Regions from separate parts of the Sessilibacter sp. MAH1 genome, predicted to be linked through region 4. Evidence: predicted binding sites of a transcription regulator. Region 4 holds the regulator's gene; each other region holds the start of a gene.
The links. The regulator FliA, encoded in region 4, starts transcription of late flagellar genes. The targets are predictions, from matches to a motif close to TAAAGTTATNNNNNNNNCGGCCGATANCC.

Region 1 (2,214 bases), on a different contig from region 4:
CTGACTTAATACATCTTCTGCTTGAGTGTAATGCTCAAGCGACATCAGGCGGTCTACATAATATTCACAAATAACGTTATTATTTGGAAGTTCATTGTAGGCGATGGTTAAAAAATCGATGGCTAAACGGGAATGCCCTTTGAAAAATTCTTCATTTAAAAGTCGTACGATTTGCTTCGGATGTAGATTTTGCTGAATAGCCTGCTTAAAAATTTTAAGAGCCAAATCAAATTGCTGCTCTTTCATACAGATATTAATAAGCGGGATTAATACTACAACGGAGTGATTTTTTTCACTCAAAGCGGCAATAATTTGCCGCATTTCCGCTGTGTTGCCGCTTTCTACCGCTTTTTGCAGTTGCTCAATCATCTTTAGCCTTGATTTATTGATAAATTATTAATAAAGGCAACAGAGCAATTATTTAGCCAGTCTAAATTTAGGTGTAGAAACCTAGCTTCGACGGTAATTTTTCTCCAGCTTTTCTAAAATACACGTAAAAGCACACAAATGGTTTCTTAAATCGCTCGACGTAAATTTAAAAACTTGAGCAATTAATTTTCGATAGAAAACCAATTTGATCATAATTAAATTCTATTAATGAAAATTAATTTCGGTCGGTGAGCAAAAAATAATCTTTTTCTACAAATTCCTCCCTAAAGTAAAATTTTTTAGAGCCGATGTCCCGGTTGTGAATGATTGTAACGAGGATCTTAATCCCCTAGGGGGCTAGGAGTAGAACCATGACTTTAACTGTAAATACCAATATCGCTTCGCTGAATACTCAGCGTAATTTAAACCAATCTTCTGGTGACCTAAACGTAGCTTTACAACGTTTATCAACAGGATTTCGTATCAATAGCGCTCGTGATGATGCAGCCGGTTTACAAATTTCAAACCGCTTAACATCACAGGTAAACGGTTTAACCGTTGCCGCAAGAAATGCCAGTGATGGTATTTCTTTATCTCAAGTTGCAGAGGGCGCATTGCAACAGTCAACGGATATTTTACAACGTATTCGTGATCTTGCATTGCAATCGGCTAACGGTAGTAACTCCGCCGGTGAACGCCAAGCGCTGCAAGAAGAAGTTAATCAGCTTAAACAAGAGCTCACTCGCATTGCTGACACCACTACATTTGGTGGTCGAAGAATTCTAGACGGCACTTTTGGAACCTCGTCATTCCAAGTGGGTGCCGAAGCAAACCAAACCATCGAAGTAACATTAACCAATGCGTCATCTTCTAGACTTGGTAATTATCGAGTTGATAGCGAAGGGACGGTAGCGGGAAGTATTAGTAATGCCATTGGCGGTGCTAACTTTACCGCGGGTACAGTAGGTGTTGTTGGCCCGTTTGGTATTTCGACCTTTACGGTAGAAACAACCGATACCGCCGGAGACATTGCCGATGCCATTAATGCATCTACGCAATCAACCGGAGTTAGTGCTAGTGCAATTAATAGAATTGCCGTTAACGCAAGCGACATATCTATAGCCTTTGATGGCGCCAACGGAGTTGCCGATTCGGTAAGTTTCTCGATTGGAACCAATAATGGTGACGGCGTTGCTAACACAACCGATATTGTGTTAACCGCAACCGGCGATGCCGCGCAAGATTTAGAAAATCTTCGTGATGCGATTAACGCAGATTCGGGTACCAATGGTTTGTCGGCACAAATTGACGAAACCGGTAATTTAATTGTTACTGCAAAAGACGGCGACAATATTCAGATTACGGGTTTTACCGAAATTGACGGCAACAATAGCGCAAACGATTCGTCGGTAACATTCAGTGTTGTATTACCCGATGATACCATTAGTACCGCAAACGTCGCCTTATCCGGTGCAACCTCAAATACCTTTGAGGCGATTGGTACAGTTACGTTTGACTCCAATGAACCCTTCACGCTTAGCGGTACCAACATTGGAGAAATTACGGCGGCGACCATTGGGGTTTTACAAACAGTTGCAGATATTGATGTTACCACCGCCGATGGAGCGCAAGATGCCATCGCCATTGTCGATGGGGCAATATCGTCCATCGATAGTCAAAGGGCGATTTTAGGTGCGGTGCAAAACCGGTTTGAAAACACCATTGCCAACTTAAATAACATTGTTGAAAACGTATCGGCTGCACGTAGCCGAATTAGAGACACAGACTTTGCCGCAGAGACCGCGCAATTAACAAGAAGCCAAATTCTACAACAAGCTGGCACCA
Region 2 (2,214 bases), on a different contig from region 4:
TGATTAAATCATAAAAGAGATAATCAGAGGTTGTCATGGTATTTTCCAGCAAAATACTTTCAGTTATTCCTCGTCTTCAATATTAACCAGACTTTCACCGGTCATTTCCAGAACTCGACTATTAACATGTCTGGCGAGATCATCGGGGTTGAATTTTGCCAAAAAGCTGTCCGCACCGACCTTTTTCACCATTGCTTGGTTAAACACACCGCTGAGTGATGTATGTAAAACGATATGCAATTTCGAAAGTGCCGGATTAGCACGCACCTCTGCGGTAAACGTGTAACCGTCCATTTCTGGCATTTCGATATCTGAAATGACAAGAATGAGTTCCTGCTCGACATTTTTACCGGCTTCCACCAGACCTTCTAAATATTCCAGAGCCTCTCGACCATCTTTTTTGAGTGTTGTTTTGATACCCATTTGTTCAATAACACGTTGAATTTGCTTACGTGCAATGGTTGAATCATCAACAATCAAAACATGTTTCTGAACAACTCGCTCTGCAATACCGTCTTCAATAACATCGCTACTGATTTCTTCAGATAATGGATTAACTTCTGCCAAAATCTTTTCAACATCGATAATCTCGACTAACTGATTTTCGATTTCGGTGACCGCAGTAAGATAGTTTTCTCGCCCCGCACCGCGTGGTGGCGGATGGATAGACTCCCAATTGATATTAACAATGCGTTCCACCGCCGCAACCAAGAATCCTTGTGTCGAACGATTGTATTCGGTGATGATTACGAAACAATTGGTAATATCATCTAATTCCGTTCGACCAATTGCGAGATTCATATCCATAATGGAAATTGTTCCACCACGTATATGAGCCACACCTCTTACAATATGGTTACGATTAGGTATTTCGTTTAATGGCGGACACTGCAACACTTCTTTAACTTTAAAAACGTTAATTCCGTAAATTTGCTTGCCCTTTAAACGAAACAGCAGTAACTCCAGCCTGTTTTGGCCCACAAGTTGGGTTCGCTGGTTAACCGTGTCTAAAACACCTGCCATGAGAGTCCTCTCAGGTATACCAAATCTTAAATGGTTTGCCTAATTTGTTGTAAATCGTACGGCATAGAGATTGCTCGTAAGAACAAAAACTAAATTACCTATGATTTGTTGACATTTTATCGACACAAGTAGCTAAAACTTTAAATCTCAAAATGAAAAACAAACTCATAATGAGAATAGGATAAAAATGACAAAGCGTCTTGAGATGAAAGAAAAAACTTTTTTTAATGGCCTTAAAGAAAGATCTTTATTCATAAAGCCCAGAACTATTATAGCGTTGGTGTTTTTTATTGCTTTTTTACAGGCTAAACATTCATTGGCAAATGAGGAATATCAGAATTTACAAATATTAAGTCAAATAGCCTACAAGGAAATTGTGGAAAAGATTTCCAACCAACAGGATTTTGACAAAATCGTTGTTAACGTTAATGCGCCAGATAATCGACTTAAATTATCACCTTGTTCGTCAAATTTAGATGCCAAATTTCCGACGGATTTTGTCTCCAAACGTCTTACCGTACAATTAAGCTGTTCTTCGCCACAATCATGGTCAATTTATTTAATTGCCGAAATCGCGTTATATAAGAAAATTGTTGTATTTAGTGATCATCTCTCCAAAGGAAAATTAATTCAAGAAAGCGATTTAAAAATAGATTTGGTTGACATCAGTGATATCAGAGAAAGCTATTACAAAGAGATTACCCCTGTGATAGGTAAAGAATTAAAGAGAAACATCAAAAGTGGTGACATTGTTAGAGATGCCCTATTGGATATGCCGCAAGTTATCAAACGCGGACAAATTGTTAATCTGATGGCTACATCATCTGTAATCTCTGTTGAAACAACAGGTACGGCCTTATCGGATGGGCGTATTGGGGAGATTATTCGTGTAAAAAATAACCGAAGTGATCGTATTGTCTCGGGTACAGTGCAATCAAATGGCGATGTGTATATCAACCTTTAAGACTTAAAAACAATGATTAGTCTTAAAGAATCACAAAAAAAATCGTTAAGAATCATAAAGATAGACCCTATTACACAGCGAGACTCAATCAGCCAAACATAGAAACCCCAAAAATCGAGCTCGTTTAAACAAAATAGCCGCTATAACAGAAAGTTATCCAGAATAAAACTCAAGGAAACTCAGATTAACCCAGAGTTTCCCGCACACAAGGATGTGTTGCCAATTTA
Region 3 (2,214 bases), on a different contig from region 4:
CTGTGCCGATAGTACCGTCTGCGTTTACCGCGGTTAATACAATGCTCGAACTGTTGTTAGCACCGGCTCCGTTAACTTCGGTGAAGTTTTGAATTTCAATATTATCGCCATCTTGAGCCGACAAAATTAAATTTCCGTTTTCATCGAGTGCCGCAGAAATACCGTTACTACCCGAATCTGCGTTAATCGCATCACGGAGGTTTTCTAAATCTTGCGCTACGTCACCGCTGGCCGTTAAGGTAACCGCAGTTGTAGTTGAACTGGTTCCGCCGTCACCATTATTAGTACCAATGGTGAATGTTACCGAGTCCGCTGTACCGTTCGCAGTATCGGTTGATAACACAAAATCACCCGCGTTAATTGCCACTTGAGTAATGGCCCGCGCAGAGACACCGGTGGTATCACCCAGTGCGTTAATAGCATCAGCAACCTCGCCTGCGGTATCTGTATTTGACGTTGTAAAACTACCGGTACCAAATGCACCTGTAATTGTAACGGTAGCGCCATCGGTAAACTGTGTACCACCCACCGAGTTAGATACGCTACCTGCGGTTGTACCCGCCGATTGCACACGGTAGTTACCCAAACGTTCGGCAGAGGCATTTGTTAAAGAAACCTCAATGGTTTGGTTTGCATTGGCACCCACTTGGAAAGAGGCTGTACCAAATGTACCATCAAGAACTGTTCGACCACCAAACGTTGTCGCATCGGCGATACGTGTTAATTCTTGTTGTAACTGATTCACTTCTTCTTGTAACGCTTGACGTTCAGACGATGAGTTACTGCCGTTAGCAGATTGCAAGGCCAGGTCACGAATACGTTGTAAAATATCCGTGGATTGTTGCAACGCACCTTCAGCAACTTGCGCCAAAGAAATACCATCGTTCGCATTTCGAGAGGCAATGTTTAGCCCATTAATTTGCGAAGTTAGTCGGTCTGAAATTTGCAAACCTGCAGCATCGTCGGCAGCACTATTAATTCTAAAGCCCGTAGAGAGGCGTTGTAGAGAGACATTAAGTGCTGACGTCGAGCTATTCAAGTTGCGTTGCGTATTTAAAGACGCAACGTTTGTATTGACTGTTAATGTCATTTGAATGACTCCTGGCCCTCTAACGGGGCTAATTGACTGTGAGATAAGATTGTGCACTAAGGCTATCGGCCGATAGCGTAAAAACTTTAAAAATGAAAATTTTTAGGGGAGGTACCGGTTTGTCTAGCGTTTAAGCAAACTCGGTGGAGTAAAAAGAAGAGAACTTAAGAACAGTTAGAGATAGATAAATTAAAAACGTAAAAATTGAGCTCTATGAGAGTATTAACAATCATAGAACGGCAAATACCTGACCTGCCGCGCATTAGCTTTTGCATATGCTTACTTTTATATTAGCGGCCAATTTGGGTTTGTAAACTAAAAAGCGGCAAAAAATCACCGACCGAGTTCACGCAAGTATCATTTTCAAACTCTAGCCTCTGATTAAATCAAAGATGAATTAACCAAAAGGTTCTAAAAGCTACTACAAAGACTTGAAAAATTAGAAGCCTCTAATAACAAGAAAAGCTTTATTAGCGGTCGTCATTTATAGTGGTTAATTAATCAGCGTGACATATTAAAAATACACGGCATTTGGTTGCCAGAAATGCAAGTATAAGGTAACGGAAGTTCTGATTTACCTGGAATTCACTTGGACACAAGAATATATCGCTAAGATAAAGCACTGAGAGTGCTTAAAATTATGAAGGAAGTAGAAATCGCATTTTCAAGATCTACTCTCTGATTAAATCACAAATGATTTAATCAGAGAGTAATATAAATGCACAGATTTAAACAAAGTCGATACTGTATTTAATCTTGATACAACCAATCTAAGTTGGCCGTTAGGCATTTCGTTACTTAGCAATCAAAAACTCAACCAATGCCTTTGTTTTGGTTTCTTGACCCAAAGAGCCTGGCTTATATACCCACTTATTTACCGCATTTAATGCAGCTTCATTAAAACCAGACTCAGGGCTTGCCTCTAAAATCTTTGAAGAAACGACTTTACCATCTTCAGCGACTTCTACTTCTATTAGTACCCAACCTTCTATACCGCGATTAAGAAGGTCTTTAGGATAAAACGGAGCTACTTTAATCAACGGCTTTTGGGTAATTTGCTGGTAAGGAGCATCTACAGGAGCAGACGTGATTGGCGTCGCGCCACAACCCATTAAAATTGAAAC
Region 4 (2,214 bases):
CTATGAGGATTTTCATATTTTTATCCAATGTAACCTCCATAGGCCCTGGTCGAGGGAAACCGATTCAATACAAAGTCTAGTAGCAGTTTGTGCGGTATCCAGTTTTTTAAGGATAGCGATTACCAATATTCGGGTATTGATCAACCGCGGACATAATCTGTAGGGTTTAATGAAATCAAATACCTAAATCTTGTACAAAAAAAGCGTAATAACACTCAATCTGAATTTTTACTAAATAAATCTCTTTTCAATAAAAACCCGATTGTTAAAATAAATTAGAATAAAGAAGCTCTGATTAACCTCGGCCTAGTCACCGCACCAGGTGCATTGATAACCGCGACACGATAAGCAATTGAAATGATAAAGAAATTACACATTACATTTTCAATTTCGTTCTTCAGTAAAAATTGCGACCGGGTTAATCAGAGATTCCTAAATATTCCTAGCTATAAATGTCACGCTCGTTCTATAAAACTGTTTCTATAGGATAGTTTCGGCTTTAAACGACTTTTTTTTAGAATAAAGCAAAAAAATTATCTTAATTATTCACAAGATTGGGAAAGCTACAAAATATTTAATTTGAATGGGATTTTGTTCAAGAAAAAAAGTCACGGTAAATTTGGCAAAAAATTAGAGGGGTCTGTCGTTATTCAGAATTGCCATTGAATAAAAGAGATTCGCAGAGAACCATGAAAGGCACAAACGGGTCACTATCTTTTGTCAGCGATTTAATTTAACCGAATAAATCGTTACTTATTTTTATGAATTCGTAATTATCACTCCGAAATTACCCAATCTTGAAGACGACCACGTAAACGCAGTGCAGCCTGACTGTGAATTTGACTGACTCGCGATTCACTTACGCCTAATATCTGCCCAATTTCTTTAAGATTCAACTCTTCATCGTAATATAGCGCTAAAACCAGCTGTTCGCGCTCTGGCAGCGATTTAATCGCCTCGGCCAAGCATTTACGCAGATTATCTTTTTGCAGGCCTACAAATGGACTGAGATTACCATCGCTGGCACTGTCGTGCTCAATACGGCTGTCGTCTTCGCCTACGGCCTCTTCATAACTGAACAAGCGTGTACTGGTGCTATCTTGCAAAATCGCGTGATATTCTTCTAAGCTCACTTCCAATTCGTCGGCCACTTCTTTATCAGTCGCATCGCGGCCTGTGCGTGCTTCAATTTGCGCAATGGCGTCTTGAACGCGTCTGGCATTACGATGCACCGAACGCGGCGCCCAATCACCTCTGCGCATTTCATCCACAATGGCGCCACGAATGCGAATTCCTGCGTAGGTTTCAAAACTCGCACCCTTACTGGCATCGTATTTTTGCGATGCTTCAATTAAGCCAATCATTCCAGCTTGAATTAAATCTTCAACTTGCACACTCGCCGGCATTCTCATCATCATGTGATGGGCAATACGTTTTACCAAACTCGCATACTGTTCTATGTCGATCGCCGGTTGAAGTTGCGCTTGATCATACATTGCTAATCCGTCCACAGCAGCCATAGTTAAACCTCCACATGTGCAGTATGCAAAAGCCGTTCAACGAAAAACTCCAAGTGCCCTCTTGGGCCACTTGGCAGCGGCCAACTTATAACTTTTTGAGCAATACCTTTAATTGCCTGGGAAGCACGACTGCGTGGCAGAGCGGTCATTAACGGCGTTTGCTTTTGTACGGCTTTACGTACGCTTTCATCAAAAGGAATATGGCCGAGATACTGTAATGTGACATCTAAAAAGCGATCACATACGGTTTGTAATTTATTAAACAGGTTTTGCCCTTCGTTAACGGTGCGCGTCATATTAGCAACCACCCGAAAACGCGATTGTTGATATTCACTGTTAAGTAACTTAATTAACGCGTAGGCATCGGTAATGGATGAAGGCTCATCACACACGACAACAATGACTTCGTTGGACGCATTTACAAAGCTGACAACCGTATCTGAAATTCCCGCTGCGGTATCGATAACCAAAATATCCAATTGCTGATCAAGCGTATTAAATGCATTAATTAATGCGGCATGTTGCTGGGCGCTTAATTGCGTCATGTTTTGAACACCGGATGAGGCCGGAACAATTTTTATTCCTCCAGGGCCGGTCAACAAAATATCTTGCAGATCACATACGCCATTTAATACATCCGCTATGTTGTGCTTAGCTCTCAAACCCAACAGCACATCTACATTAGCCAATCCTA

Region 1: a site for FliA is predicted at 655-683, ahead of ACYQ28_RS15070 (flagellin). Genes of this name have one in related genera too.
Region 2: a site for FliA is predicted at 1,138-1,166, ahead of ACYQ28_RS03330 (chemotaxis protein CheV). Genes of this name have one in related genera too.
Region 3: a site for FliA is predicted at 1,151-1,179, ahead of ACYQ28_RS15085 (flagellin). Genes of this name have one in related genera too.

Annotation. Positions count from the first base shown of each region.
Region 1 covers NZ_BAAGIC010000016.1:30,207-32,420, forward strand. The annotation lists gene ACYQ28_RS15065 (hypothetical protein) at 1-369, opposite strand, end outside; gene ACYQ28_RS15070 (flagellin) at 741-2,214, shown strand, end outside.
Region 2 covers NZ_BAAGIC010000002.1:322,057-324,270, reverse strand. The annotation lists gene ACYQ28_RS03330 (chemotaxis protein CheV) at 64-1,023, opposite strand; gene flgA (flagellar basal body P-ring formation chaperone FlgA) at 1,211-1,987, shown strand.
Region 3 covers NZ_BAAGIC010000016.1:34,132-36,345, reverse strand. The annotation lists gene ACYQ28_RS15085 (flagellin) at 1-1,090, opposite strand, end outside; gene ACYQ28_RS15080 (energy transducer TonB) at 1,885-2,214, opposite strand, start outside.
Region 4 covers NZ_BAAGIC010000011.1:53,373-55,586, reverse strand. The annotation lists gene cheY (chemotaxis response regulator CheY) at 1-28, opposite strand, end outside; gene ACYQ28_RS12035 (RNA polymerase sigma factor FliA) at 777-1,520, opposite strand; gene ACYQ28_RS12030 (MinD/ParA family protein) at 1,523-2,214, opposite strand, start outside.